DNA from 2 places in the Sporolactobacillus caesalpiniae genome. Region 1 is predicted to be linked to the other one. Evidence: riboswitches for the same ligand, from Rfam matches in the RefSeq annotation. Region 1 holds a riboswitch; the other holds the start of a gene.

Evidence for each region. A riboswitch is a leader RNA that binds a small molecule or an ion and turns the genes downstream of it on or off. The one in region 1 is predicted to bind cyclic di-GMP.
Region 2: it holds a riboswitch for cyclic di-GMP, as region 1 does, so the genes downstream of both, ABWW58_RS02910 (hypothetical protein) here and ABWW58_RS08620 (CAP domain-containing protein) in region 1, are expected to answer to the same signal.

The regions. Positions count from the first base shown of each region.
Region 1 covers NZ_JBEVCB010000004.1:51,467-54,835, forward strand. The annotation lists gene ABWW58_RS08615 (MerR family transcriptional regulator) at 1-566, shown strand, start outside; gene ABWW58_RS08620 (CAP domain-containing protein) at 623-1,465, opposite strand; cyclic di-GMP riboswitch class I at 1,504-1,590, opposite strand; gene ABWW58_RS08625 (cupin domain-containing protein) at 1,831-2,478, shown strand; gene ABWW58_RS08630 (DnaJ family domain-containing protein) at 2,483-2,860, opposite strand; gene ABWW58_RS08635 (FAD-dependent oxidoreductase) at 2,863-3,369, opposite strand, start outside.
Region 2 covers NZ_JBEVCB010000001.1:582,761-586,129, forward strand. The annotation lists gene ABWW58_RS02900 (D-alanyl-D-alanine carboxypeptidase family protein) at 1-858, shown strand, start outside; gene ABWW58_RS02905 (VanZ family protein) at 895-1,800, shown strand; cyclic di-GMP riboswitch class I at 1,924-2,006, shown strand; gene ABWW58_RS02910 (hypothetical protein) at 2,071-2,400, shown strand; gene ABWW58_RS02915 (3-oxoacyl-[acyl-carrier-protein] synthase III C-terminal domain-containing protein) at 2,504-3,369, shown strand, end outside.

The DNA of each region.
Region 1 (3,369 bases):
TGTCCTCGCCGGATTTCAACCTTTTGGGTGCCCTCACTGAACAACACAAGAAATTAAATGCGGAGAAAGAGCGCCTTGAACGGCTGATCGCGACCGTTGAAAAAACGCTCGCTTCGCAAAAGGGAGAGACAATCATGACTGATCACGAGAAATTCGAAGGCTTCAAAAAAGAGAAATTAGATCAAAACGAGAAAAAGTATGGCAAAGAGATCCGTAAAAAATATGGCGAAGATGTAATAGAAAAAGCAAACAAACAATTTGCCAATCTGAGTAAGGATGACTATGAAGCATCCATGGCTATTCAGAATGAGATGTTCCAGAACCTGCAAGAAGCGCTCAATCTTAACGATCCCGCGAGCAGCCCTGCTCAGAAAGCAGCGGACTTGCATCGTCAGTGGCTGTGCTATTTCTGGCCAAGGGGGACTTATTCCAAAGAAGCACATGCCGGTCTCACGCAGATGTATGTTGATGACTCACGGTTCACAAGCTACTATGAGAGTAATATCGCTAAAGGCGCGGCAAAAATGCTTCACGATGCCGTAAAAATATACACAGCAAAGGTGTAAAGCATTCGAAAAAGAGGTGTGGATACTATCCACACCTCTTATCTAGTTTCATAGAATTAGTCTGAGAAGTCTTGCGTGAAGAATGCCCATCCCTCTGAGCTGCCGTTCTTTTGACCATAAACGACGCCGACACCAATATATTTATACTCAGGCTTCAGGATATTCGCTCGATGGCCCGGGGAATTCATCCAGCCGTCCATCGTTGCCTGTGCGCTCCAAATCTGATCCCATCCGAAATAGTTTACATCGCCTTTAGCATAGGCTACGTTTTGTCCGGCTACCGTGTTCCGCGAAAAATTCATCATTCCGTGGCTCATTGCGCCATTGCTAAATTGCTGCTGACTCCATTGCCGTGCAAAATTCTGAAGTTCCGGTTTGACTTGAAGTGCCTGCAATCCGTTCTGCGCGCGTACATTATTTACTAGATTCACAATCTGCTGTTCTACGGATCCATTATACTGACCGGAAGCTGCGGGTTGAGGTGCAGGTGTCTGTGCCTGAACAGGAGCTTTTGCAGGTGCTTTTTTAACAGGAGTTTTTTTAACAGCCTTATGTACAGCTTTCTTTTTGACTACTTTAGCCTTTTTGACTGCTTTTTTAACTTTTTTAACTGCTTTTTTCTTCTTAACCGATTTTTTTGCTTTTTTTACCGCTTTTTTCTTAACACTCTTTTTTATACGCTTCTTAACTACAGGCTTTTTCGCTTTTTTCTTTGCGTGCTTCTTCACCGATTTCGCTTCAACACCGCTCGTAATCTTCTCATTCTGTTGAACGATCGGTTGGGATTGTTTATTTGAACCGGCGGCCGATTTCGATTGATCAGCGGCTGATATTGAGGCTGTGGACAGGGACAGTACAACAATCAATAAGCCTACTAACAAATTCTTAAAAATACGCATAATAAAAAATCTCCCCTCATTTACGTTTGACTATCAAATACGGCGGTCCAGCCATCCTAGCGATTGCTCGCTTTAGATCTGTGACTTTGCGTCACTACTTTTCAGTAGTTTTGCCCTTTAGAAAAAAGATTTATCTTTAAAATATTAGGTTAATTTAACTATACATCAGCCGGCAGGCTTTAACAATAATCGACCTGTTGCCTCAAATTATTTATCGGCAGAAGATCGATTTTATTTAGTAGGTTTGATTTATTTCAATGAAATCTACTTCACGTATCGCGCGTCAGCAGCGAAGCAGATTACTATGATCAGAATATTCCGAGTGCTATACTGAGTAGTAAATTCAATTTGAGGAGGTTCGTTACATGCGGAGATGGTTTCGAGCAGCAGGGGTGGCGCCACTATTGGTGCTTGCTGCATGCGGGGGACAATCTGCTTCGGAAAACGGTCATTCGTCAGCAGATACTCAGACAGCAGAAGTCTCTCAAATGTCCGAGCAGCAATCAACGAGCAAAAATAAGTTTGCCAAAGTACAAACAGTTACCTTTAAGGATGACGGAATAATTCCGAACAATCCCTATTTCCAGGTTCTGATTTATCCTGGCGCGTTCAAAGGACGGACCGGGCAGATTTTGAAAACATTTGAGAAGAACAATTGGGGCAATAATTGGGTAGACGGTGTCTTTCCTTACCATCACTTTCACAGCACATCTCATGAAGTACTCGGGGTCATCTCCGGACACGCGACACTTAGACTTGGCGGACAGAAAGGCAACAATTTCAAAGTGTCCGCAGGCGACGTTGTCGTGCTTCCGGCGGGAACTGGGCATAAGCGCTTATCATCAAGCAGCGATTTCTCTATTGCCGGCGGGTATCCGAATGGACAAGACTACGATATTCAAACAAAGGAAACGAAGGCTTTAAAAGATAATATTAGCCATGTTGGCAAACCGAAGCAAGATCCGGTATATGGAAATCAGGGACCGCTTCTCAACATTTGGAAAAACAAATAACGAATCAGAAAAGATGGAGGCGATTGAAAATCCGTGAACGATAACTTTGAAAGGTTGATGTGTGTGCAATGGAGCGTTTTTCCATTAACTGATTAAATTTCAATTGCTTAAATCGCAGTTGTTTCGTCAGTCGCGCGCGCTCTTTTTCATCTTCGCAGCAATTAAGTAAATCATTCAACGTAACGATGTCTTTTTTTATCTGCAGCTCTTCAGGCAGCGTGCCTGCATTTTTCATCATTTTGTAGCCTGCGCGCAGTTCCTTAGGTACTGATGACAGATCTTCAAGAACAAGCGGCTTGCCCTTGCCCGGAAGATGATCGAATGCGCCGGATTTCAAACCTTCCTGAATTTTTTCTTCTGCCATAATTTCGATAATGCCCATAGTTAACACTCCCGTTTATTTGACGTTTGCTGTTGCTTATTTTGATGATCAGACTCTGAAAAAATTAATGATAAAGATTCCTTTGCCGGACCGTCGAGCACCTCTCCATTGGCTGTGAAGCGCGAGCCGTGACAGGGACAATCCCACGTCCGTTCGCCTTGATTCCAGTTTACTTCGCACCCCATGTGCGGGCAAGTGGCATCAACCACAGTCAAGTGTCCGTCCTTATTGCGATAAGCACCAACTTTTCGTCCGTGAATCGACGCGATTGCGCCATGGTCGTTTTGCAGTTGCTCTTCTAATGGCTCGGTTTTGCTTAGTTTTCCTTTAATCAGATTGCCCGCCGTTTTCATATTTTCAACGAGAAAGCTGGCAAGCATAGGAGCTGCCTCAAAGCGGGCGGGACTGAACAAGTCCACATAGGGATTTGCGCGTTCAAGGACGAGATCAGTCATCAGTTGAGCGGCTACGGTACCTGTGGTCATTCCCCACTTATGAAATCCGGCGGC
Region 2 (3,369 bases), on a different contig from region 1:
CAGATCTGGAAATTACCTGCCATTTCTATCTCTCAGGTGCCTTTGCAGCGTGAGATAGATAAAAGTGTGCTGTCATTTTCTTCGTCAACGCGGATACATAGTCGGCAAGCCGTTCTTGTCTCTGTTTCATCAAAAAAAGTTCTGTTTCAAAAAAGAGGCGAGGAAAAAGCTTATCCGGCATCCTTGACGAAAATGATGACGGCAATCCTTGCAATCGAACACTACAATGATTTGCAAAAAACAGTAAGAATCCCTGCGCAACTGTATAATTCATTGAATCAATCGGGAGCCTCCATGGCTGGATTTTTACCCAATGAAAAGCCGAAAATTATTGACTTGCTTTATGGAACCATGCTTCCTTCAGGTGCGGACGCTGCCGAGACACTTGCTCTATCTGTATCCGGATCGGAAAATGCCTTCGTTTCGATGATGAATCGGAAAGCGGCCGAGATCGGCATGAAGCACACGCATTTTACAAATCCGAGCGGACTGCACGATCCCAATCACTATACAACGGCGAGGGATATGTCACTACTCCTCCTATACGCTTTAAAAAATCCTGTATTTCACCAGATTTTTACAACTCATAGCTATCAGATCTCCCCAACAAATTTTCACCCGAACGGAATGATCGTTCAAAGCACACTTTTTCAAAAAATGGGGAATAGTTCAATTAATGGAGGCGCAATTATAGGTGGAAAAACCGGATATACAGATGAAGCCGGATTATGCTTGGCATCGCTTGCACAAATAGACGGACAAACTTACAATCTGATTACACTCGGTGCTCCGGGTGATCACAACACAATCCAGTACGACATTGAAGATGCCAAGTTAATCTACAACCAATTCGAATAGGAGCGCAAGCAAAGCGGATAAGGAAGTGAACGCAGAATGATTCATCGATTGAAAGTAAATGAATGGGTAAAGACAAGAAATTGGGTGGATATGCAGCTCTTCTTAAAAGCCCTGTTGTGGTTGCTGTTCTTCATCTACTTGTTTGTCTTGCTGAAAATTGATCTGTTTGAACAAGGTCGGAGTTGGGCAGCTTCTCGCTCTGTTAATTGGGTACCGATGAATCGGATCAATACTCTTTTTTATTTATCGGATCATCATGATCCAGGCTATCAAACCGCTTTGCTGCGCACGTTCCAATCATTTGCAATCTTTATACCTATGGGTTTTCTTGTGCCAGCATTAAGGAAAAAAGCAATGGAATTCGAACAATTTATCGGCGTGCCCTTGGCTATTGCTCTTTCAATCGAATTTGCCCAATATGTATTGATGACCGGACGCAGTGATGTGGATGACCTAATTCTGAATGTCTTGGGGAGCATGCTCGGTTTTGCGCTTTGGCATCTTTTCTGCGAATGGATTCCGATGCATCGCATAAATCGCTATACTCGCATTTTCCTAATAACTCTATTAATCAGCATTTGCCTGTTGTTATTTAATTATGATGGAATGACATTCGACGGTTCAGCAGATATCAACAGAGACACGATTGGCGTCACTCTGGGTATTCCCGAGTATACTGGGGCATTTCTCAGAGGAAACAAGCATGATTTGATTATGAAAACCGATCCTGATCAGGGGAACATACAGGTGACCATTTCGATTAATGAATCAACGAAACTGTATTTGGAAAAGGCAACAGATTATGGTGATTCATCAAAAACCGCAGCTCTAAAAAAAATAACGGTAAACCGAATGCGGCAAGTTGATGAAAATGCAAAGATTCGTGTTTGGGGAAAACAGCTTCCTACCACATTTCTCGCAGAATTTGTGATTGTTCGTTAAGTTTACAAGGCATTGATGAAATATAGTATGAAAAAAGAACCGATACTAAATACCCTTCAATATTTTCGCTCAAAATTATATGATAAAATAGTAGTGAAAAATGCTAATAATTACCAATTGAATAAATGAAAAAAGCAAACTAACCGAAAGTTTAGGACGCAAAGCCACGGGTCTAATGCGAAAGCGATGACAGCCGGGTTACCATTGGACATAGAAGCTGTGATCAACATGTCACGGCTTTTTTTGTTAATAAATAGTGGAGGTTTTACGATGGGGAAATACAGTGTTGTGACAACGGGGAATGACATCAGTGTCGTGTGTGAAGGTGTTTTTACGATGGAGGACGCATCAGGGTATGTGGAAGAATTCAAAAAAGCTGCTGCTCAAGTCAATCCGGCAACCAGTCATTTGGTGCTTGACGGTTCCGAACTGAGAGTCTCTTCACAGGAAATGGTTGGTATGCTCACGAACATCATTGCTATGTACAAGGATATGGGCTTCCAGGACATAACTATGGATTTAGGTAAAAGTGCGGTCGTTAAAATGCAAATTAGGCGTTTAGCTAAAGAAGCCGGGCTTACTCAATTCAAATTGCTTTGAAAAAAATCAAATGAAGTAAGGCTGAGCTATGCATTTATCAGACTATGCTGAATAGAGAGGCCAAATCTATCAATGTATTAACTTTGCTTATGGAGGAGTGCGTGTGATCAATGTGAACGTGTTAGGGATTGACGTGTATCACGGTAAAAAGATTGTTTCCAATGATACATACATCAACCACTTTAAGGAAAAAGGAAAGGACTACACACATTTTTTCGAAGATGTTATAGGAATGGACAAGCGGTATTTGATTGATTCGCAAACTGAGAACAGTCTGACTATGGCGATAGCCGCCGCCAAAAAAGTGCTCAATAAAGCGGGGATTAGAGGCACTGATCTTGATATGATTGTGCTCTCCAGCTTTTTCCCGGAATTTACAGTACCACCAAGCTCCATTAAACTGCACCAGGCTATCGGTGCAAAACCCGAATGTGTCTGCCTTGATCTTAATGGAAATTGCGCCGGAATGATATTATCTCTTGATAATGTCACAAAGTATATGTCGGTTACAAAGAACGTAAATCGAGCGTTGATCGTTGGATCCGATTACATTAATTCGGTAGTTAATCCGGATAATGAGCTTTGCTATGGACATTTTGGTGATGCTGCATGTGCCATTATACTAGAGAAAACAAAAGAAGATCGTGGACTTCTTGGTGCGAAATGTCGAATTAATTCGCTTGAACATAATAACATTTTGTTTCCCGGTTGTGGCGTATCTAAATTGCATGATACAGCTCGTAATGAATGGCTGCTTGATTGGAAACCCTTTGAAAATGTTTCACTTGATTCAGCGGCACAGAACATGCGCGATCTGCTTCAGGAAAACCACCTTACGCCGGGCGATGTGAGCATGTTCTGTTTTTCACAGTATGCCTATGCCAATGTTGTTGATCTTCGAGAATTACTAGGTATTGATGAATCACGCTCGCTGTTTATTGGCAGCGAATATGGTTACACCGGAGCGAG